Regions from separate parts of the Streptosporangium sp. NPDC003464 genome, predicted to be linked through region 3. Evidence: riboswitches for the same ligand, from Rfam matches in the RefSeq annotation. Region 3 holds a riboswitch; each other region holds the start of a gene.
What was found. Region 3 has a riboswitch for cyclic di-AMP ahead of ACWDS7_RS12330 (C40 family peptidase). Riboswitches for the same ligand answer to the same signal wherever they lie in the genome.

Region 1: it holds a riboswitch for cyclic di-AMP, as region 3 does, so the genes downstream of both, ACWDS7_RS18280 (C40 family peptidase) here and ACWDS7_RS12330 (C40 family peptidase) in region 3, are expected to answer to the same signal.
Region 2: it holds a riboswitch for cyclic di-AMP, as region 3 does, so the genes downstream of both, ACWDS7_RS25050 (coiled-coil domain-containing protein) here and ACWDS7_RS12330 (C40 family peptidase) in region 3, are expected to answer to the same signal.

What each region holds. Positions count from the first base shown of each region.
Region 1 covers NZ_JBSFPS010000073.1:10,481-18,121, reverse strand. Annotated here, with positions in the region: partial or broken gene ACWDS7_RS18285 (IS1182 family transposase) at 1-865, opposite strand, end outside; gene ACWDS7_RS18280 (C40 family peptidase) at 998-1,453, opposite strand; cyclic di-AMP (ydaO/yuaA leader) riboswitch at 1,599-1,757, opposite strand; gene ACWDS7_RS18275 (hypothetical protein) at 2,024-2,392, opposite strand; gene ACWDS7_RS18270 (NlpC/P60 family protein) at 2,690-3,646, opposite strand; gene ACWDS7_RS18265 (hypothetical protein) at 3,786-4,400, opposite strand; gene ACWDS7_RS18260 (NYN domain-containing protein) at 4,447-5,709, opposite strand; gene ACWDS7_RS18255 (phosphotransferase family protein) at 5,950-7,068, shown strand; gene ACWDS7_RS18250 (response regulator transcription factor) at 7,301-7,641, opposite strand, start outside.
Region 2 covers NZ_JBSFPS010000117.1:20,488-28,128, forward strand. Annotated here, with positions in the region: gene ACWDS7_RS25020 (TIGR03086 family metal-binding protein) at 1-329, shown strand, start outside; gene ACWDS7_RS25025 (50S ribosomal protein bL37) at 330-407, opposite strand; gene ACWDS7_RS25030 (PepSY domain-containing protein) at 474-1,010, opposite strand; gene ACWDS7_RS25035 (HD domain-containing protein) at 1,076-1,672, shown strand; gene ACWDS7_RS25040 (DeoR/GlpR family DNA-binding transcription regulator) at 1,757-2,557, shown strand; gene galT (galactose-1-phosphate uridylyltransferase) at 2,554-3,633, shown strand; cyclic di-AMP (ydaO/yuaA leader) riboswitch at 3,705-3,840, shown strand; gene ACWDS7_RS25050 (coiled-coil domain-containing protein) at 3,894-4,853, shown strand; gene ACWDS7_RS25055 (hypothetical protein) at 5,693-6,529, shown strand; gene ACWDS7_RS25060 (hypothetical protein) at 6,499-7,026, shown strand; partial or broken gene ACWDS7_RS25065 (GNAT family N-acetyltransferase) at 7,122-7,641, shown strand, end outside.
Region 3 covers NZ_JBSFPS010000042.1:11,291-18,931, reverse strand. Annotated here, with positions in the region: gene serA (phosphoglycerate dehydrogenase) at 1-1,555, shown strand, start outside; gene ACWDS7_RS12335 (hypothetical protein) at 1,868-1,990, shown strand; gene ACWDS7_RS12330 (C40 family peptidase) at 2,054-2,698, opposite strand; cyclic di-AMP (ydaO/yuaA leader) riboswitch at 2,686-2,913, opposite strand; gene ACWDS7_RS12325 (3-isopropylmalate dehydrogenase) at 3,082-4,128, shown strand; gene ACWDS7_RS12320 (branched-chain amino acid aminotransferase) at 4,301-5,395, shown strand; gene ACWDS7_RS12315 (Uma2 family endonuclease) at 5,450-6,025, opposite strand; gene ACWDS7_RS12310 (O-methyltransferase) at 6,141-6,794, opposite strand; gene cimA (citramalate synthase) at 7,071-7,641, shown strand, end outside.

The sequences.
Region 1 (7,641 bases), on a different contig from region 3:
GGTTCCCGATCAGGCCTCGCCGTCATACGGAGAGATCTGGCGGATCGTGCCTGGCGGCTGCTCGTCAGGGGCTCGCCAGCGCAGTTGATCGTCGATGGTGACGTACTGCTGGATCCATACGTGGCGCAGCGTCTGCACCGCGGGGAGGTCGCGCAGCCATCCGGGAGCGGCCGGGCGAGTACACCGCACGCAGGACGCCGTTCCCGTCGGCGCCGATCTCGTGGCCAAGTCGAATGCGCTCAGCCTTGTTCTGGGGCAGTCGATAGTCCTCAACGCGAGCCTCGTAGCGCTCGAACCACCCACGTTCGGCCTGAGCGAGCAGCCAGTCAGGTGCGGCGGCGGCCAGCGCGTTGAGCGCGGCGCGCACCGTTTCATGCACCTGCTCCAGCCGATTCATCGTGCGCATAGCCGTGAGCACATGGGTGGAGTCCGTCCGCTGCCGATCACCGGCTCGCAGCAGCCCGGCGGTCATGGCACGCTCCAGGATCGTGTCCAGCAGGCTTTGTTCAAGCGACCCTGCGATCAGGCGAGCCCGGAACTCGCTGAGCACCGAGTGGTCGAAGCCGGCGTCGGTCAGCTCTGACCCGAGCGCGTACTTCCAGTCGATCCGCGCCCGCACGGCCTCAGCCGCCTGCCGGTCGGACAATCCCTCGCCGAACTGCAGGATCGACACCAGCGCCAGCCGAGCAGGGGACAGCGCTGGCCGGCCACGAGCGGAGAACGCCACGGCGAAGTCACCGTCCTGGAACAGGACACCCAACGCATCTCGGATGCGGATCGCCAGGCTGCCTTTCGGGAAGGCTGCCCGGGCTACCATCAGGGTTGCCGTCGGGATCTGATCTGGACCAGTCGAACGCAGCGACACCCACGACTCCATCCGCGAGCAAGAACGACAATAGCGGCCCCGTGATCACAGACGTGATCACGGGGCCGCTGCTTTTTGATCTACTTCGCCAACGGTGTCTCCACCGGGGATGGGCGGGGCCGATTCCCTCCGTCAGCCGCCGGGGCGGACCGCTCCGGCGAAGGAGGACTTGTAGTACCCCTTCAGCCGCACGGTCCGGACCGTCTTGCCGCTGCTCGGCGAGTGGACCATCTTGCCCTTGCCGACATACATGCCCACGTGGCCCTTGCCGTAGAAGAACAGCAGGTCACCGGGGCGCAGGCTGCGCCACGAGACCTTCTTCCTGACGGCGCGGTACTGGCTGTGCGTGATCCGGGGGAGGGAGACGCCGGCCTTGCGCCACGCGTACTGGACGAGCCCGGAACAGTCGAACGCGCCGGGACCGGAGGCTCCCCACCGGTACGGATCGCCGATCTGCTTCGTGGCCGCCGAGACGGCCTTGGCCGCCTTCGCCTTCTGTCGTGCGACCTTGCTCGTGCCGGCCTTCCTGGTCTTGCCCGTCCCGGCCTTGGCGGCCTTCGCGGTGCTTTTGACCTGGATGACATGCACGTTGTCCGTCTCCGCCTGTGCCGCCGCGGAGCCCAGCGCGACCGCTCCGGAGGAGGCGGTCAGGGTGAGTGCGACACCGCCGAGGGAAAGGCGGGCAAGGCGCGACAGACGAGGGTTACGCAGGGTGGTAGACAGGATTTCTCCTTGGGACTTCCACTGATGCCTACCGGGTTAGCTGACGGATTCGGGCGGGGAAGTCGCCCTACGGCATGACATATGCCGATTCACCCCTGGCCATACCTTGAGGGCCCTTGGGTCCCCGGTTCCATGCCTCCTGGCTGCACGGATTCGGCAGGCCGCCGCGGGTGGGGTCCGACCCCTCAGGGGAGCGGCGGCCAGTTGGATTCTTTAGCGGAATGCCGGCTTCCGGGCAGGCATCCATCGCGGTGACATGGCGTGCCACCGCGACGCCAGAAGGTACTCCGATCCCCAAATTTCAGCAAAGCAATGCAAAGGAAATGGAGATCGACAAGGACTTCCGAAGTTCCGTAATCCCTGCGTGATAGGCGGTTCTCTTATCCCGTTATGACTCTCGTCACATTCTCCTGAGCATCATGTGAAGATCGTCTTTTATGTAACATCAGTCACACTTATTGCGATCTTCGATCCCCGCCGGCGGAGCGGGTCGCCGGGCCAGGACTCGCAGGCGTTGTCCGCCTCCGCGGTGATCGCCGCCAGGCGGCTCCGGTCGGCGTCGACGTCGGCGTCGGCGTCGAAGACCCCCTCCTCGCCGTAGCGGGCGGTGAACGTGCCCGCGCCGTCGACGCGCCGCTCCTCCAGCACCCTGCCGATGCCCAGGGCATAGGAGAGCACGGCCGGGGGCGGGGCCCACCCCACGCCCCCGGGCCGGGTGGTCCTGGCGGTCCGGCCCGCCGTGTCGTAGACCGTGGCGGTGGTGGCCGCCAGACCTCCCGGGTCCCGGGCGGCCGCGCGGGACATCGACGCCCCCGCTGAACGCGGACGCCTCTCACGAGAGCCGCGGCGAGGGGCGTCCGGCGGACCTGAGGCAGGGCCGTACGCCTGGCCCGGAGCGGCCGGCTACTCCAAGCGCCTGACCGTCAGGGGCGGACGGACACTCCGGGAGACCGGCGGTCGGGGCGGACGGACGCTCCGGGAACGGACATTCCGGGAGAGGCCATCAGGGACGGACAGCCATCGCAGGCACCCGGCGGTCAAGAACAAGCCCAGGCGCCCGGCGGGCAAGCACAGCGGGCGGCTGCTCCGGGAGACCGGCCGTCAGGGGCGGACGGCCCCGACCAGGCGGCGGCCGTAGGCCGACAGGGGGACGACCTTGACGACGTCTCCGGTCTGCGGGGCGTGGACGATCCGGCCGTTGCCGGCGTAGATGCTCACGTGGCCCAGGCCCTCGCTGAAGATGAGGTCTCCGGCCTGGAGCTCGCTCAGTGAGACCTTACGGCTCGCGCCCCAGCTCCACTGCTCCCAGGTCGTACGGGGGAGGCTGACGCCGCCGCTGCGCCAGGACGCCTGGACGAGGCCGGAGCAGTCCCAGCCGCCCGGACCCGTGCCTCCGTACTGGTACGGCTTGCCGATCTGGGCGAAGGCGAAGTCCAGGGCGGCCCGGGCGTTGCCCGAGGCCGGGCCGTTGTACTGGATCCCGGTGCTGTTGGGGTTGCCGGTCTTGAAGGTGCCGAGCTCGCGCAGCAGCTTGGTCTGGGCCCTGACCATCTTCTCGACCTTGGCCTTCTCCGCGGCCAGCTCGTCGCGTGTCGCGTCGGCCTCGCCCAGGGCGACCTTGGCCTTGTCGCGGTTGTCGCGCAGCGCCTTGTTGGCCTCGTCGAAGGCCTCCAGGGAGCGGGCGCGGGCGGCGGACATCTGCTCGGCCCTGGCCAGGCCACCCAGCAGCAGCCCGGGGTCGGGCTGGCTCATCAGGCCCTGCCAGCCGGTCACACCGGCGAGCTGGTAGCTGCTGACGGCCATCGTGACCAGCTCCTGGCGGAGCCCGGCGACCTTGGCGTTCTGGCGCGTGAGATCGGTGTTGAGCGTCTCGTACTTCTTCCGGGCCTTCTTCAGCTTCTCGCCGGCCTGGTTGTACTTCTCGACGACCTTGTCGGCCTGCTCGTTGAGCTTGTCCAGCTTCTTCTTGGCCTGAGCGACCGTCGGTTTCGGCTCGGCGAGAGCCCCGCCGACCGGCAGCAGGAGCAGCGCGAGGGCCAGCCCTGCGGCCATCGGCATCCGCCTGAATCCAACCGGCATACCTGCCACGGCCACAGTGCCGCCTCCCCAAGTGCAAAGACCTGGGCGGAATAGTACAGAACTAGTAAGGGTCAGCTCACCTTTTTGGCTGATTTGCTCGTTTAACCGCAGGTGGCGGTCAAGCGCAGGCCGCGATCCCGCAGATCTTCGCGGTCATCTTGGTGGCGTCCCGCAGCTGGTCGGCCCAGTCGCGCTTGACCGGCTTGGCGTACTCCCCGGCCCAGAGGTAGACCAGGACGGCGCTGCCCTTGCGGACGACCACGCTCCGGTCCCCGCCGACGCCGACCTTCCCGCCGTAGTAGACCTGCCCGGAGACCTTCAGGGCGTCGTCGCCGAGCCCGGCCACGGCCGTGGAGACGTACCGGTAGCTGGAGCCGCTGTCGGTCCGGGACCCGCACGCGGACAGGGCCGCGCGCACCTGGGCCATGGCCTGCTCCGCGGCCGCCCTGGAGCCGTACAGGACCACCTGCTCGACCTTCATGAAATCCGGGACACCGGTGAACGTCACCGTCCGGGCGGCGACCCGTCCCGCCTTGCCCGGGGCGTTCTTGCCGCACGGGTCCAGCGCGAGCCGCGCCTTCGGCGAGTCGCTGACCTTCCAGTTGGTCTCGGGGTCGTTGTCCTTCGTGGCCGCTGCCTTCTCGTAGAGCAGGAAACCCCGGGGGATGCCGGGGGCGGCGGCGGCCGTGCCCGCCACGAGAGCGGCGCATACCAGCGCGATGGTCATCTTCATCGGATCAACCTCCAGTGTGATCCGACGCACCATACGGCCTAAAGGTTCAGCCGCGCCCCAGACGGCGCAGGAGCAGGCCCGACGGGACCGGCCGCGCGCCCATCCGGCGGACCGACTCGGCCACCTCGCGGTCGGAGGAGACCACCGCGACGGCCCGGCCGGCGGGCTCGGCGCGGACCAGCTGGCGGATCAGGTCGTCGGCGATCTGGCCGGGCGCGCTGAACATCACCCGGACCCCCCGGGGGGCCGACACCGGGACCGGGCCGTTCAGCTCGGCGCCGTCGAAGACGCAGGTCAGCTCGGTGCGCGTCTGCGCATAAAGCGCCCCGAGACCGGTGAGCAGGCGGTTGCGCTGGTCGGCGAGGGTGAGCGTGCCGTAGCCGGTCTTGGTCACGTTGTAGCCGTCCACGATCAGGTGGATCTGCGGCAGGGCGAGCAGTTGGTCGAGCAGGACCGGGTCGTCGTCGGCGAGCGCCCTGGCGGGCACCGCCTGGACCCCCTGCCGGCCGGGCGCGACCGAGACCACCGAGTCGGCGGGCCTGCTGATGCTGGAGGGCAGGGCGAGCTCCCTGCGCAGCCCGGCGGCGGCGTCCTGGAGCGCGTCGAGCAGCATGCGGACCTTGGTGTCCTCCACGCTCCGGCCCTCGCGGGCGGCCCGGCGGGTGGCCTCCAGCTGCCGTTCGGCGTCGGCCAGACGCTCGCGGAGACGGCGCAGCTCGCTCTCCCCCGCGCTGCCCGCCGACGCGGCGGCGGCCTTGATCTCCTGCGCGGCCTCCTCCACCTCGGCGGCCCGCGCGTCGGCCGCCCTGGCCCTCTCGCGGGCGTCGTGCAGCTTGCGGCGCAGGTCGGAGATCTCCGAGCGGGCCGCCTTGAGCTGCTCGCGCAGCCGGTCGGACTCCTCCTTGGCCGAGCTCTTCTGCGCGGCGAGCTGCTCGCGCAGCCGGTTGAGGGTCTGCTCCTGCGCCGAGCCCTCGGCCGCGGCGGCCGACTGCTCCAGGTCCGCGCGGGCGACCTCCACCATCTCCGCCCACCCGGGAGGCCGGGTGAGGTAGGCGGCGGCGGCGACCAGGACGGGCTCGGCGGCCGGCGGCACGACGCCCTCGGCGAGGCTCGCGACCAGCTCGGGCCAGCCGGTGCCCAGCGCCTCGGCGACCAGCTCCCGGAACTCCTTGTCGCTCTCCAGCTGGGCGGCGATCGGCGCGCTGCCCAATTTGGCGCGTTTACGAGGATCGAACCTGGCGATTCCCCTGAGCGGCAGGGGCACGGCGGACGAGGGCATCGACCCCAGGATCTGGGATGCCAGCTCCACCACATGTAAGCGAACCTGCTCGGGTAACGGACGAGACAGGCCCTCTCCGGCTGAACTCATCACGGCCCCTACTCGGATTGGTCTTCACGTCAAGGGTACGGCTACCGCACCCTGACCCGGACATGACCAGAAATCCGGTTTGTGTTCACCGGACAGGTGAACGGCGGGTGGACAAGCGCTTGCTCACGGGTATACGACTGTGCCCAGCGACTTGTGACGCACGCCACCGGGGAGAGCGCGATGGACGGACGGCCTGGCCAGGACGGGCGGATGCGCACCTCCACCCGCGACCTCGGCGAGCTGCGCGGACGGGTGCGTTCCTGGCTCGCCGACCGCCTGGGCCACCCCGTCACGGTGTCCCGGCTGTCGCAGCCCTCGGGCAACGGCATGTCCAGCGAGACCCTGCTCTTCGACGTCTCCTGGGACTGCGCCGAAGGCAGGCGGGAGGTCGAGTGCGTCGCCCGGATGGCCCCGGCGAGCGAGGCCGTTCCGGTCTTCCCGAGCTACGACCTCGGCAGGCAGTTCGAGGTCATGCGGATGGTCAGGGAGCGCGCCGGGGTGCCCGCCCCGCGCGCCCTCTGGTTCGAGCCGGATCCGGGGCCGGTGGGCACGCCGTTCTTCGTGATGGAGCGGCTCGCCGGGGACGTGCCGCCGGACGTGATGCCCTACACCTTCGAGGGCTGGCTGCTCGACGCCTCCCAGGCCGACCGGGACCGGCTCCAGCGGCAGAGCGTCGAGATCCTGGCCAGGCTGCACGACGCCCCGTTCACCGCCGAGGAGCTCCGGCGGGTGGAACCTCGACAGGCCGGCCGGCCGGCGCTGCGCGGGCACGTCGACAGCCAGCGGGCCTACTACGAGTGGGCGCACGGCCGGATGCCGATCCCGGTGCTGGAGCGGGCGTTCGCCTGGCTGGCGGAGCACTGGCCGGCCGACCCCGGGCCCGCCGTGCTGAACTGGGGTGACGCCCGCATCGGGAACGTGGTGTACCAGGACTTCACCCCGGTGGGGGTGCTGGACTGGGAGATGGCCACCGTCGCCCCCCGCGAGCTGGACATCGCCTGGATGATCTTCCTGCACCGGTTCTTCCAGGACGTCGCCCAGGTCTTCGGACTGCCCGGACTGCCGGATTTCATGCGGCGCGAGGACGTCTGCCGGACATACGAGGAGATCACCGGCTACACGCCCCGGGACATGGAGTTCTACGAGATGTACGCCGCGCTCCGGCACGGCGTCATCATGGCCCGCGTCTGGCAGCGGCGGATCCACTTCGGCGAGCAGGCCATGCCGGAGGACCCCGACGACCTGGTCATGCACCGGGCCACGATCGAGCGGATGCTGGACGGGAGCTACTGGGGCTGACCCGCCCGCCACCACCCCGACCTCAGGCGGCCCGCCTCGGACGGTCCGCCTCGGCCGGTCCACCGCCCCGGCCACAGGCGGTCCGCCATCACGGCCTCGGGCGATCCACCTCGGACGGTCCGCCACCCCCCGACCTCAGACAGGCGGTCTCAGGCGGTCCGCCATCACGGCCTCGGACGGTCCGCCGCCCCGACCTCAGACAGGCGGCCTCAGATGGTCCGCCGCGCCGGCCTCAGGCGAGATGCCCGGCGTCGTGGACGATCAGCGCGATCTGGACGCGGTTGTTGAGCTCCAGCTTGGTCAGCACCCGCGAGACGTGGGCCTTGACCGTCGCCACGCTCATGTAGAGGCCGGCGGCGATCTCCGCGTTCGACTTCCCCTGGCCGACGGCCACCGCGACCTCGCGCTCGCGGTCGCTGAGCCCGGACAGCATCGTCATGGCCCGCTCCCGGCGTGTTACCACGCCGCCGTCGGCGACGTGCGCGATGAGCTGCCGGGTCACCACGGGCGACAGGATCGGCTCGCCCGCCCCCACCCGGCGGACCGCGGCGACCAGCTCGCCGGGCGGGGTGT
Region 2 (7,641 bases), on a different contig from region 3:
CGTTCGACACCTCGGCGGTGGCCGCCGCCCAGGCGGCGGCCGGGGAGGGGTCCCTGACCCGCACCGTCCACCTGTCGTTCGGCGACGTGGCCGGGGAGGAATACATCACCGAGCTGTTCGCCGACGCCCTCATCCACACCTGGGACCTGGCCCGCGCCATCGGCGCCGACGAGCGGCTCGACCCCGAGCTGGTCGAGACCTGCGCGGTCTGGTTCGCCCGCACGGAGGAGGGCTACCGCCAGGCCGGCGTCATAGGAGAGCAGCAGCCGGTGGCCTCGGACACCGACCCCCAGACCAGGCTGCTCGCCTCGTGGGGCCGCCGCAGCTAGCTAGCGGGCCGTCGGCCGTCGGCCGTGGTTGGCCTTCCGCTTCCTGCGTGCCCGGCTCTTACGTGCCCGTCTGCCCATGCCGACCGCCCCTCTGCGTAGGGTCCGGCCTTCACATTCCTCCTCGGAGGCATGCCGTACAAGGGCTCAAGGGACGATTCTCGTGGCGGCGGTGGCCGCGTTCACCTCGATCTTCCTGGTCCGCCCGGCCGGGTCGACCGCCTCCATCGCCCAGACCACCCCGCCGCGTCTCTCCTCCAGTCCCGCGGCGGTGATCCAGCCGCCCGGCACGGCCTTGGCCGCGGCCTCCCGCGCCCCGGCGACGCCGATCTCGTCGCCGGCGACGAGGTGCGCCGCCGTGCCGGCGGCCTCGGGGTCGGCGGCCTGTCTGTCGACCACCTTCCCGGTGGTCGCGTCCACCCGCAGCTCGGCCAGCACCCCGTCGCCGCCCAGGACCGCCGCCAGCCACACGATCGGCGGCTGCGGGCCGTACAGGTGGAGTCTCGTGACCCGCCCGCCCCGGCCGTCCCTGGCCGCGATGCCGGCGGCCTCGTCGAAGGCGACCGGGGGCGGGGTGAACAGGGCGCTGGGCGTGGGGGCGGGCGGGGGCGACGACGCCGTGCCGCCGCCGTTCCCGCAGGCGGTGACGGTGATCAGGACGAGCAGGACAGAGGTCAGTCGCATGACCGGATCCTCACCGTTCGCGGGGTGGCCGACACGAGCGCTGACCATGGTTTTAGGCTCCCCGCATGAGCGCAGAGCTGATGGACCGCTGGCGGTCCCTGGCCGGGCCCGAGGCCGAGGGCCTCGGGCGGGACCTGATCGCCCGCTACGGCGAGCCGCACCGCAGGTATCACACGGCCGACCATCTGGAGGCCGTGCTGGCCCACATCGACACACTGGCGGGGAGCGCGGCCGATCCCGACCTCGTACGGCTCGCGGCCTGGTTCCACGACGCCGTCTACGACCCGCACCGCAGCGACAACGAGGAGCGCAGCGCCCGGCTGGCCGAGCGCATGCTGCCCGAGATGGGGCTGCCCGCCGGAGCGGTCGCCACGGTGGCCCGGCTGGTCAGGCTCACCGCCACCCACGACCCCGCCCCCGGCGACGCGGACGGCGCCGTGCTGTGCGACGCCGACCTGGCGATCCTGGCCGCTCCGCCGGAGATCTACGCGGCCTACGCGGCGGCCGTGCGCCAGGAGTACTCCTTCGTCCCCGACGACGCCTTCCGGGAGGGCCGGGCGGCGGTGCTGCGCGCGCTGCTCGACCTGCCGGCGATCTTCAAGATCGCCGATCTCGAAGCCTCGGCCAGGGCGAACATCCATGCCGAGCTTGAGCGGCTGTGAGCAGCTATTCACCAGAATTCAACACCGATCACCCAGCTGCCCCGTGATAATTTGGTGGAATCTGTTTGATTAAGGAGTTGGTCAATGCTCGCCCAACAGCGGCAGCAGGCGATTTTGGAGCGGGTGCGCAGCAGCGGCGGGGTCCGGGTCGCCGACCTCGTCCGCGAGCTCGGCGTGTCCGACATGACGATCCGCAGGGATCTCGAGGTGCTGGCCGAGCGCGGCCTGGTGGAGAAGGTGCACGGCGGGGCCACCGTCGCCGGCCCCGGCTCGACCGAGGAGCCCGGCTTCGCCGCCAAGTCGGTGCGCCAGCAGCCGGAGAAGGAGGCGATCGCCCGGCACGCGGCCCAGCTCGTCCGGCCCGGCACGGCCATCGCGCTGTCGGCCGGGACCACGACCTGGACGCTGGCCGGTTCCGTGGTCGACGTGCCCGACCTGACGGTGATCACCAACTCGATCCGGATCGCCGACGTCTTCCACCGCTCCCCCCGCCCGGACCGCACCGTCGTGCTGACCGGCGGCGTCCGCACCCCCTCCGACGCGCTGGTCGGGCCGGTGGCCGTGGCGGCGATCCGCGGGCTCCACGTGGACACCCTGTTCCTCGGCGTGCACGGGATGAGCGCCCGCGCCGGGTTCACCACGCCCAACCTGCTGGAGGCGGAGACCAACCGCGAGCTGGTCGCCTCCGCGCACCGCCTGGTGGTGCTCGCCGACCACACCAAGTGGGGGACGGTGGGGATCAGCACGATCGCCGAGCTGGCCCAGGCCCACGTGGTGATCACCGACTCCGGCCTGCCGGAGGAAGCCCGCGACGAGCTCACCGCCCAGGTGGGCGAGCTGATCATCACCGAGCCGCAGCAGGAGAGCGAGGCGCTGAGCCGATGAAGCGCACCATCACCCACCTGGCCGACGGCCGGGAACTGTTCTACTTCGACCGGCACGACAGCGCCGACCGCGGCGCGATCGACCAGCGGGACCTGCCGCCCCGCCCGGCGGCCTCCGAGCTGCGCTACGACCCGCTCACCGAGGAGTGGATCGCGGTGGCCGGGCACCGCCAGGGCCGCACCTTCCTCCCCCCGGCGAGTGAGTGCCCGCTGTGCCCGTCGACCCCCGGCCATCTGACCGAGGTCCCCTCAGCCTCCTACGACGTGGTCGTCTTCGAGAACCGCTTCCCCTCCTTCTCCTCCCAGATCGGCGAATACCACCAGGTCGGAGGGTTGAGCGAGGTCCGCCCGGGGGCCGGGCGGTGCGAGGTGGTCTGCTTCACCTCCGATCACGACTCCTCCTTCTCCGCGCTCTCGGCCGACCAGGTCGACCTGGTCATGGAGGCGTGGATCGACCGTACGGCGGAGCTGTCGGCGATGCCGGGCGTGGAGCAGGTGTTCTGCTTCGAGAACCGGGGGGCGGAGATCGGGATCACCCTGGCCCACCCCCACGGCCAGATCTACGCCTACCCCTACGTGACCCCGCGCACCAAGCTCTCCCTCGCCGCGGCCGGACGCCACCGGGAGCGGACCGGCCGCAACCTGTTCGCCGACGTGCTGGCCGCCGAGCGGGAGGCCGGGATCCGCGTGGTCGCCTCGAACGAGCACTGGACGGCCTTCGTCCCCGCCGCGGCGCGCTGGCCCGTGGAGGTCCACCTCTACCCGCACCGCCAGGTCCCCGACCTGGGCGCGCTGGAGCCCGCCGAGCGCGCGGCGTTCGGTCCGCTCTACACGGAGGTGCTGCGCCGCCTGGACGGGCTGTACGGCGTGGTCATGCCGTACGTCGCGGCCTGGCACCAGGCGCCGGTGAACGTCGGGCGCGACCTCTCCTACGCGCACCTGGAGCTGTTCAGCATCCGGCGGGCGCCGAACAAGCTGAAGTATCTCGCCGGGTCGGAGTCGGCCATGGGGGCTTTCGTGAACGACGTCCTTCCCGAGGAGGCGGCGCGCCTTTTGCGAGAAGTTGTCACAGGATGATCACTTATTAGTCTCAGATTGGGGTCGCGTTACCTGGGGTTTACCACTACTATCCTCACACATCGGACCTAATGTCCGAAATGCCTAATTCCGGGCGCGTCGCCCGGGAGCCGGGGAACCACCGCACTTGGGGTGAACCACTTCGGTGGAAGGGCTTCCTCCAGCCCGAACCCGTCAGCTAACCCGGTAGGCGGATGGAGAGGAGAGTCGTGGCGGCTCTATCCCCCACGTTCCGTCGCCATGCGGCCTTGACCATTTCCGTGGTTTCGGTCCTCGCGTTCACCTCCGGCACGGCGACCGCGGGCAGCGCGGCCCCCAAGCCCAAGACCGCGGGCAGCGCGGCCCCCAAACCCAAGGAGTCCCAGCTCCGCGCCGAACTGGCCGACCTGAACAAGCGGGTCGACACGCTCATCGAGACCTACGCCGCCAAGCGCGAGTCCCTCAGGAAGGCCCAGGCCGCGGAGGTGGTCGCCAAGGCGGACCTGCGCAAGGCCGAGACCGCCTACCAGGAGGCCGACAAGCAGGTCGACTCCATCGCCCAGCTCCGCTACCAGAGCAGCACCGGCGACCTACCGTCCCTGCTGTTCTCCACCAACATCGACATGGGCGGCGCCGCGATCATGCAGCAGCTCACCGCCCAGCAGAGCGCCTACCTGCAGGGCTTCGCCCAGAGCCGGGACCTGAAGAAACAGGCGGCGGAGAAGGCGGCCCGGCTCACCGAGCAGATCGGCCAGGAGACCGCGGCGGTGGCCACCCAGCGCAAGGAGGCCGAGAAGCTGATCGACGCCATCGAGAAGAAGCTCGACGCGCTCGTCCCCACGGGCTCCGGCCGCCGGGCCGACGGCAGTTGGGCGCCCCAACTGCCCACGGGCGCCGACAACATCACCGACCGCACCCGGATCATGCGCGAGGCCATCGAGAAGCGCTTCGCCCTGCCCTACACGGTCGGCTGCTACCGGGCCGTGAACGACGGCGGCGAACACCCGCTCGGCCGCGCCTGCGACTTCATGATGAGCACCGGCGGCTCGATGCCCTCGGCCGCCCACGTCAAGCTCGGCGACGAGATCGCCGCCTGGGCCGTCAAGAACAGGGCCAGCCTCGGCGTCAAATACGTGATCTGGCGCCAGCGCATCAACTCCGGCTCCGGCTGGCGTCCCATGTCCGACCGCGGCGGCGTCACCGCCAACCACTTCGACCACACGCACATCTCGATGTACTAGCGTCCTGCTGTCCTGTCCTGACCTGCGCCTGCGCCGCTGTGGCGACGGCCCTGACGAACACGCGGCGACCTTGATGCGGGCGGCGAGCCGCAGCGCGACGCTTCCGGAAGCGGGACGTCACGCGGCTTGCCGCCCCTCGGCGGAGCGAGGACGCGCTCCTGCTTGCCGCCGAGCGGCTTGACCTGCCCACGCGCGTGGACGATGCCGCGCGGGCGCAGGCCGGGGCGCCCAACCGTTCCCGGACAGCCGGTTTGTGGGCGTATCCCACGCGGCGACTTGCAGCGACTGGGGCGAGTAGTGCTCGTTGAGCACTACCTGCGACGCCTCCACGTATCTACCTTCTTCTCTTCTCTCCCAGGCGCTCTGTCGGTTTGTGTCCCCGGCTGTCCTGAAGTCGCTGGACATCCCAGGCAGCCTCCCCGGAGTGCGGACGGCGCCGCTGGAGCGCACGCGCTGTCACATTGCCGGCAGCGCCGCCCGGACAGGCGGCGCCGCCCGACGGAAAGGGGACGGAGCGGGAGAAGCGGAGGGAGAAGGCGGAGGAGAAGCGGAAGGGGTCGCCGGACGGCCTGGTGGACCTGCACATCACCGCCGCGCCGCCCGAGGGTTCAAGCGGCCGGCCCGAGTGCGCAAGCTCGTCGAGGGCAGAGCCCCGTCCCTGACCCTCGCATCGGCTCCGTACGGCGAGCTGGAGAGGGTCGAGCACCAGCCGGGGTGGGGAAACCAGGTGAAAGTCGTCGGCTGGGCCATGGACGACGCCTCGGCCACCGCGCCCAGCCAGGTGCTGGTCTACAACAGGGCATCGTCCTGGTGGACCACCGCCGACGCCTATCGGCCCGATGTCGCACATTGGGGGGGACAGGCTGGAGATCCCCGAGCACGTGTCACTGACGGACTACACCCCGGCCATCGACTTCGACACCTACGGTGAGATCGTCAAGGACAAGGTCGACTGGGACCAGGCCCTGCAGAACTCCTACCTCGCGTTGAAGATCCTCGGTCAGCTGTCGGGCTGGGTCGACACGGACTTCGGCAGGACTCTGGAGATCGTCGCCGGAGCGAGCTACCAGATCGGCAAGGCCATCAGCGACTTCCTGCCCGCGGCCACCGGCATGGGATTGGGCGTGCTGAGCAATGTGGCCACCGCGAACATGCTCGGGGCGGTCATGGCAGGCGTCCAGGCTCTGCTGCCGCTGTTCACCGACTCCATGCCGGGCGGCGTCCAGGGCGAGATCATGGCGCTGCGGGACGAGATCTCGGAGTTGGGGAAGCAGATGCAGGCCCGCTTCGACTCCGTCGACGCCCAGCTGTCGGTGATCTACACCGACATGGTGAACAAATTCGACGAGGTCATCCGGATGGGCCGGATCACCCAGACGCAGCTCTACCAGGTGAACTTGCAGATCTCCACGTTGAGCTCCCAGCTCGACAGCTGGGGCGCGGAGATCTTCGCCGCCCTGCAGGAGATCGCCCTCCATGACGCCTCGGCTGTGCTCGACGGGTACGTGCACTACGCCGCCGACCACAACAGGGAGCAGATCCCCAAGGAGCGGTATGTGCATGACGTCGAGATACCGCTCCATGCCGCACTCATGCAGACGGTCACGAGTGCGCCTTTCACCGGCCCGGTCAAGGTCGACGGCGAGTGGAAGGGAGCCAGATCGATGAGGCCCTGAAGGTCTACAAGGCGGTGACCAGGGCGGCGACCCTGCTGCGGGAATACTCCAAGATCGGCTGGGCGAAGACGATCGAGCAGGACGATCTGATGAAGATGGCACTGTTCAGTGCACAGAGGATCCCGTCGGATCTGGGCGACGACCTCATGATCTCCAAGATGTTCCGGACCGCGCGGGACACCTACGCCTCGTGCCTGCCCGATCAGTCCCCCTTCGGAGACGGGCGGTGCACCTCGTCCCCCACGGAGTACGACCCGATGAACGGCCAGTCCCTGCCCGCCGCCTGTCCCACTGACGTCCCGGCGGACAAGCTCACCCCGGACCCGGTGGCCAACTGCCTGCTGGGCTTCGGCCTGGGCCGTTCCAGGGTGCTGATGGAGCGCTACGAGCAGGCGTCCAAGGCGATCGCCTCCCTCACCTATTCGGAGGACATGCCGCAGATCAGCCATGCCGTGGCCAGGTTGGAGAACACGGACACACTGCTCCACATCTCCTGAGCCGGTATGAGCGCGGTGGTGCGGGCCCGGAAGTCCCGGGGGCCGCACCACCGCCCGCGGATGATCGGATCCGATGGTCTCGTAGGGTTGTCCCCGTGACCACTGAACCAGCGCTCGCCGACCCCGTCGCGGACATGACCTCGCTCCACCTGGCCACCCGGAACGCCGCCGCCTTCTGGAGCACTCTCGCGCAGACCCGTGGGCACGCGCTGGTCCACCGGCCCGGTTTCGTCGGCGTGGACGGGAGCGAGCGCAGCGGCCTGCGGATCCTGCTGCTCTCGCCGGAGCCGGACGCGGACGATCTCGCCGAGCTGACGGACCTGGCCCGGCGCCGATCCACCGGCGGGGTGGTCGTCGAGGACCCGTTCAGCTCGCTCGACCTGGGCGGTTCGGGGTTGAGCCCCCGGCGGCTGCCCGTCATGATCCGCCGCCCCGGTCCGGTGCCCGCGCCGCCGGCCGTACAGGTCGACCGGGTGGAGACCGGCGACCAGCTGGAGACGGCGGAGCGGATCGTGGTCCACGGGTTCCCGCTGCCGGCCTTCCAGCCCCATCAGGCGGGCGAGGTGTTCCCCACGGGACTGCTGGGACGCGAGGGGATCGAGCTGTTCCTCGCCA
Region 3 (7,641 bases):
CTCCGAGGCCGGTCTCGCGGTCCTGGGCGCGGACTTCGAAGTCCGCCACACCGACGGCGCCGACCGCGCCCAGTTCCTGCCCGCCCTCGCCGACGTGGACGCGCTCATCGTGCGCAGTGCCACGCAGGTAGACGCCGAGGCCATCGCGGCCGCCCCCAAGCTCCGGGTCGTCGCCCGGGCCGGCGTCGGCCTGGACAACGTGGACGTGGAGGCCGCCACCAAGGCCGGCGTCATGGTCGTCAACGCGCCCACCTCCAACATCACCAGCGCCGCCGAGCACACCGTCGCGTTGATCCTCGCCTCCGCCCGCAACGTCGCCCAGGCGCACCTGGCGCTCAAGGGCGGCGAGTGGAAGCGCTCGAAGTACACCGGTGTGGAGCTCGACGAGAAGGTCGTCGCCATCCTGGGCCTCGGCAAGATCGGCCAGCTCGTCGCCCAGCGCCTGCAGCCGTTCGGCGTCGAGCTGATCGCCTACGACCCCTACCTGCAGCCGGCCCGCGCCGCGCAGATGGGCGTCCGCCTGGTCTCGCTGGAGGAGGCCCTGCGCGAGGCCGACTTCATCACCGTGCACCTGCCCAAGTCCAAGGAGACGATCGGGCTCATCGGTGACAAGGAGCTCCACACGGTCAAGCCGTCGGTGCGCCTGATCAACGTCGCCCGCGGCGGCATCATCGACGAGAACGCGCTCTACTCGGCGATCAAGGAAGGCCGCGTCGCCGGCGCCGGCATCGACGTCTTCCCCAAGGAGCCGGTCACCGACAGCCCGCTGTTCGAGCTGGACCAGGTCGTCGTCACCCCGCACCTGGGCGCCTCCACCCACGAGGCCCAGGAGAAGGCCGGCACCCAGGTCGCGCGCAGCGTGAAGCTCGCCCTCGCCGGGGAGTTCGTGCCGGACGCGGTCAACGTCCAGGGCGGCGTCGTCGCCGAGGACGTCAAGCCGGGCCTGCCGCTGGCCGAGAAGCTCGGCCGGGTCTTCACCGCCCTCGCGGGCGAGGTCGCCACCAGGCTTGACGTCGAGGTCCGCGGTGAGATCGCCTCCCAGGACGTCCGCGTGCTGGAGCTGGCGGCGCTCAAGGGCATCTTCACCGACGTGGTCGAAGACTCGGTCACCTACGTCAACGCCCCGCTCCTGGCCAAGGACCGCGGCGTGACCGTCGAGCTGGTCACCAGCTCCGAGAGCCCCGACTGGCGCAACGTCGTCACCGTCCGCGGCGTGCTGGCCGACGGCCGCACGGTCTCGGTCTCGGGCACCCTGTCGGGCCCGCGTCAGATCACCAAGATCGTCGAGGTCAACGGCTACCAGATGGAGATCGAGCCGACCGACCACCTGTCGTTCTTCACCTACACCGACCGCCCCGGCATCGTCGGCGTCGTCGGCCGCATCCTCGGCGACCACAGCATCAACATCGCCTCGATGCAGGTGGCCCGGGACGCGAAGGGCGGCAAGGCCCTCATCGCGCTGACCGTCGACTCCGCCATCCCGGCCGACGTGCTCGACGTGATCGGCGCCGAGATCGGCGCCGACAGCGGTCGCTCGGTCGACCTGGCCGACTAGCGCGCACGGCGACGGCTGCCGTCCCCGGGAAGCCGGGGGCGGCAGCCGTTGTGCGTCTCAGCATGTGAGAAGTGTGTACGGAGTGCGGGACGGTGTCCGTACGGGCAGGTAACCTGGCAGGAAATGCGCCAGGTTCTCGCACTCATTACCTGCCGCGGCGGGGCCTGACAGGGCAGGCCGGCAGCCCGCCGCGGTGTGGCGGCGCACGCCGGCCCCGCGCCGCCGGTCCGCGATCCGGACCCGCGGCACTCAGGCCCGGTCCGATCCGTGACCGGAGTCCGGACCATCTCTCCCTGCCCGCATGCGACCGAGATGAGAATCGCCATGTACGACATGTATCCCTGGAACCGTCCCGAAGACGCCGAAGACGAGGCCGCCGACGCGCTCCAGACCGCCCTGGACCGCCGCGACAACGGGGGCGCTCCCACCCGCTAGCCGGGTAGGGCTCTCATCCCGACCCGCGGGGCGCCGGTCCGGGTGACCGGCGCCCTCCGGGGATCAGGGGGTGGCCTGGAGCATCGTGGGGGCGGGCTGGGCCGCGAGCTTGGCCTGTTCGGCGGCGAGCTTCACGCCCGCGCGGTCGGGGCGGACGCCGCCGACGAACGTGCTGCGACGCCAGGAGTTGAGCTTCTCCTCCTTGACCACGTCGCCGGTCTGCGGGGCGTGGACCATGTAACCCGGCTTGGTGATCATGCCGACGTGCCCGAGATTGTGGAAGAAGACGAGGTCGCCGGGCTTGAGGTTCTTCCAGGAGACCTTCTTGGAGAACGCCGCGTACTGGTCGGCGGCCACGCGGGGCAGCTTGATCCCGGCGGCGCCGTAGGCGCGGAGCATCAGGCCGGAGCAGTCGAAGCCGCCGTTGCCGGTGCCGCCCCAGACGTAAGGCGTGCCGCGCTTGGACATGGCCCACTTCACGGCCTTCTTCCAGGCGGGCACGGGAGCATCCTTGGTGACGATCTCCTTGAGCTTGGGCCCGGTGAGCGGCGCGGTGGCGGTGACGGGGGCGGGGGCGTCGGCCTTGGGAGAGTCGGCCTTGGGGGAGTCGGCCAGCGCGAGGGACGGGGTCGCGAGCACGGCGGCGCCGGCGACGAGCAGGGACAGGACGCGGGGGTGAATCTTGCCGGACAGGATGGTTCCTTCCATAGGGCCGGCCGGGTTAGCTGTCGGGCTCGGGCGTGGAGGCCGCCCTACGGCGCGCGAAGCGCTGATTCGCCCCAAGGGATCCGTGAAGGCGGCTCAGGACATGGCTCCGCCAGGCGAAGCGCGGAGTCCTGGGCGGCCGTGGGTCCCGGAAGTGGTTCCCCGGCTCCGCGCAGGCCGAAGGGGGGACGGCCCGGCGGATTAGGCATCGGTTCGAATGCAGAGGACCATAACGAAACTTAACGAAAGGGTCAATACGTCGCAAAAGCGGACAAAGGGATCATAAGAGCCAGGACAGCTGTGGATCATGAGGTCCCGTACGCGCGAAAATGTCCGATGGGTGAGATCGGTGTTCGATTACCGAGACGGACCGGTAAGGTGCCTGCATGGATTCGCGCAACATTCGTCTGGCAGTCATCCCCGGGGACGGGATCGGAGTCGAGGTCGTCACCGAGGGCCTGAAGGTGCTCGAAGCGGTCGGCACGAAGGTGGAGACCGTCACCTACGATCTCGGCGCCAAGCGCTACCACCGGACCGGTGAGACCCTTCCCGACGCGGTCCTGGACGAGCTGCGCGGATACGACGCGATCCTGCTCGGCGCGATCGGCGACCCCAGCGTGCCGCCGGGCATCCTGGAGCGCGACCTGCTGCTCAGGCTCCGCTTCGAGCTCGACCACTACGTCAACCTCCGTCCGGTCAAGCTCTTCCCCGGCGTCGAGACCCCGCTGGGCAAGGCCCGCCCCGAGGACATCGACATGGTCGTCGTCCGTGAGGGCACCGAGAGCCTCTACGCGGGCGCGGGCGGCGTGCTGCGCCGCGGCACCCCGCACGAGGTCGCCACCCAGGAGTCGCTGAACACCGCCTTCGGCGTCGAGCGCGTCGTCCGCTACGCCTTCGACAAGGCGCTCGGTCGTCCCCGCAAGAAGCTGACGCTGGTCCACAAGACCAACGTGCTCACCTACGCCGGTGACCTCTGGGCCCGCACGTTCGACCGGGTCGGCCTGGAATACCCCGACGTCCAGACCGACTACTGCCACGTCGACGCGGCCTCGATGTTCTTCGTCACCCAGCCGGAGCGGTTCGACGTGATCGTCACCGACAACCTCTTCGGCGACATCATCACCGACATCGGCGCCGCCGTCGCCGGCGGCATCGGCCTGGCGGCCAGCGGCAACATCAACCCCGACCGGACCGCGCCGAGCATGTTCGAGCCGGTCCACGGCAGCGCCCCCGACATCGCGGGCCAGGGCAAGGCCGACCCGACCGCCACGATCCTGTCGGTCGCCATGCTCCTGGACCACCTCGGGCTGGCCGACGAGGCCGCCAAGGTCGAGCAGGCCGTCGCCGACGACCTGGTCGAGCGGCTCACCGGCTGGACCGGCCGGACCACTCACGAGATCGGTGACGACATCACCGCCCGAGTAGCCGGCTGACAGAGCCGCCTCCCCCACCCAGACGCGTCTGGCGGCTCACAAGAGCTGTCAGGCGCGTCTTTGTTTATCCCGGCAGTGCCGGTTTTCGACACAGATGCAGTAGTTTCCCGTTACCTGGGTCCATCGCAGAATGGATCCAAGGGCAGACCGCCTCAAGAGAAGGATCTCCGCCATGACCACCGCTCAGAAGCTCAGCTTCGACGTGCAGCTCTCCGACCACGCTCGCACCGCAGCCGAGCGTGAGCAGGTACTGGCGAGCCCCGGGTTCGGGCAGGCATTCACCGATCACATGATCTCGATCGACTACACCGAGGGGGAGGGCTGGCACGACGCGCGGCTCACGCCGTACGGCCCGCTGAGCCTGGACCCGGCGACCGCGGTCTTCCACTACGCCCAGGAGCTCTTCGAGGGCCTGAAGGCCTACCGCCAGGAGAGCGGCGCGATCGCGTCCTTCCGGCCCTACGCCAACGCCGCCCGCTTCAACCAGTCGGCGGTGCGGATGGCCATGCCGGAGCTGCCCGAGGAGGCGTTCGTCGAGTCGCTGGAGCTCCTCGTCCAGACCGATCGCGAGTGGGTCCCCACCACCCCGGGGCACAGCCTCTACCTGCGCCCCTTCATGATCGCCACGCAGGCCGCGCTCGGCGTCAACTACCCGTCCCGGTCCTACCGCTACATGGTGATCGCCTCCCCGGCGGCCGCCTACTTCGGCGGCAGCAAGGCCGTCTCGGTCTGGCTGTCCACCGAATACACCCGCGCCGCCCCCGGCGGCACCGGCTTCGCCAAGTGCGGCGGCAACTACGCGGCGGCCTTCGTCGCCCAGCGTCAGGCCGTCGAGCAGGGCTGTGACCAGGTGGTCTGGCTCGACGCGGCCGAGCACCGCTACGTCGAGGAGATGGGCGGGATGAACCTGTTCTTCGTCTACGGCGACCGCCTGCTCACCCCGGCCCTCACCGGCACGCTCCTGCCCGGCATCACCCGCGACTCGATCCTCGCCCTCGCCTCCGAGCTGGGCCTGACCGCCGAGGAGGGGCGCCTGTCGATCGAGGAGTGGCAGGCGGGCTGCGAGTCCGGCGAGCTCACCGAGGTCTTCGCCTGCGGCACCGCGGCGGTCGTGACCCCCGTCGGCTCGGTCAAGGGCGCCGACCGCGCCTGGACGGTCGGCGACGGCACCCAGGGCCCCGTCACCGCCAGGATCCGCGAGGAGCTGGTCGGCATCCAGTACGGTTCCCGCCCCGACGCCCACGGCTGGGTCCACAAGATCTGCTGACCCGGACACGAGAAGAGCCCGGCCTCCCACCTGGCCGGGCTCTCCTCGCGTGACTCACATCTCGATCAGCCTGCCCGTGTCGATCGTGAGGTTCCACGGCGCGGGCAGGTCGAACGGGTCGCCGAGTTTCACGGAGACCTCGTGGGTGTATCCGTCCTCGCTCGGACGGCTGAGCAATCTGACCTTGTCGTCGAGTGCGTCGATGACCAGGTAGAGCGGAACCCCCGCCCGGGCGCAGTTCCGAGGCTTGATGACGTGATCATCTTTGACGCTGCTCGGAGACACCACCTCGACGACCAGGAAAGTGGAGTCCGCGTATACGTGGTTGGGATCCCACTGCCGTGCCTTGGCCGGAACGGCGATGAGATCCGGCTCATAGCGATCCGCCTGGGCGTTCAGGAAGATCTTGGCTTCCTGAAGGAGCTCCAGCCCCTGCTCGGTGGCGACCGAGATGAGCTGGAGCAGCAGCCGGTAGATGATTCGGGCGTGGGTGAGCGTAGGCAACTCCCTCACCACGATCCGGCCGTCGATGATCTCGATCCGATGCTTCTCGAATCGATCGACGAGTTCGAGATAGAGGCGTTCGACCTCCGTCTGATCGGTGATCTGGTATGTGACAGGTCTGTCCATGAGCAGTCCCATGGTCTCAATCTTCCCCTCCGCGCGGGTGGGCGCAACGTGTTTGACACGCGACTCAAAGTAACCGTAAAGATTTGCGCCCGCCCGGGATTCGGGGAACTCCTCGTCAGTGCTTTCGAATCATGGTGAGCCCGTCGGCGATGGGGAGCATCAGCGAGGTCACCCGGCCGTCGGCCATGACCATGTCGTTGAACTCGCGGATGGCCCGGGTGTCGTCGTCGTCGGCGGTGGGGTCGGCGACCCTCCCGCTCCACAGGGTGTTGTCGGCGAGGATCAGGCCGCCCGGGGCGAGGCGGGACAGCAGGATCTCGTAGTAGACGGGGTAGCCGGCCTTGTCGGCGTCGATGAACGCCAGGTCCACGCTCTGCCCGCCGGGCAGCTCCTCCAGGCGCTCGGCGGCCGGGCCGATCCTCAGCTCCACGCGGTCGGCGACCCCGGCCTTGTCCCAGTAGCGCTGGGCGATCGCCGTCCACTCCTCGCTGAGGTCGAAGCAGGTCAACCTGCCGCCCGGAGCCAGGCCCCGGGCCAGGCAGATGGACGAGTAGCCGGTGAAGGTGCCCACCTCCACCACGTTCCCGGCGCGGCTGAGCTGGGTGATCATGGTGAGGAACGGCCCCTGGTCGGGGGAGAGCTGCATGACCGCGCTGTCGCCGGTGGCCTCGCGGGTCTCCACGGCGAGCGCGTCGAGAACGTCGTCGGGCCGGGTGGTGTGCGCGAGCAGATACTGCCCGACGGCAGGGTCGAGATAAGTCGCCTTCATGGGGCCATTGTCGCCACCGGCGGCCGGTTCGCGGCTGAGGTCCGAGCCCGTGTCGGCGGACCGTGCATCTCGGATCGTGAGATCGATGTGTCAAATGGTGTCAGCGTGTGGCAGACTCCAGAGCATCATGTTCTACGGTCTGCTCATTATCGGCAGGCGCGCTGGCTGAAAAGGGACACCGCCAGCGCGCAGACCTCTCACGTCCGTGAGGGGTTTTTTTGTTTTTCGGAGCCGGATGAGCGCGCGGCGAATCATCGAACCGCGAAGGAGACTGACATGGCCGACGACCGCTTCCACGTGTACGACACCACACTCCGTGACGGCGCCCAGCAGGAGGGGCTCAACCTCACGGTGGTCGACAAGCTGGCCATCGCCCGCCACCTGGACGGCCTGGGCGTCGGCTTCATCGAAGGGGGCTGGCCGGGCGCCAACCCCAAGGACACAGAGTTCTTCAGGCGGGCCCAAACAGAGCTCGACCTGAAGCACGCGCAGCTCGCCGCGTTCGGCGCGACCCGCCGGGCCGGTGTGAAGGCAGCCGACGACCCGTTGGTGGCCGCTCTGCGCGAATCCGGCGCGCCGGTCGTGACCCTTGTCGCCAAGAGCCACGACCGGCACGTGGAGCTGGCCCTCCGCACGACTCTCCAGGAGAACCTCGCGATGATCCGCGACACGGTCTCCCACCTCCGTGCGGAGGGACAGCGGGTCTTCCTCGACGCCGAGCACTTCTTCGACGGCTACAAGTCCAACCCAGCCTACGCGCTGGAGGTCCTGCGCACCGCCGCCGAGGCGGGGGCCTCGGTCATCGCCCTGTGCGACACCAACGGCGGCATGCTCCCCGACGAGCTCG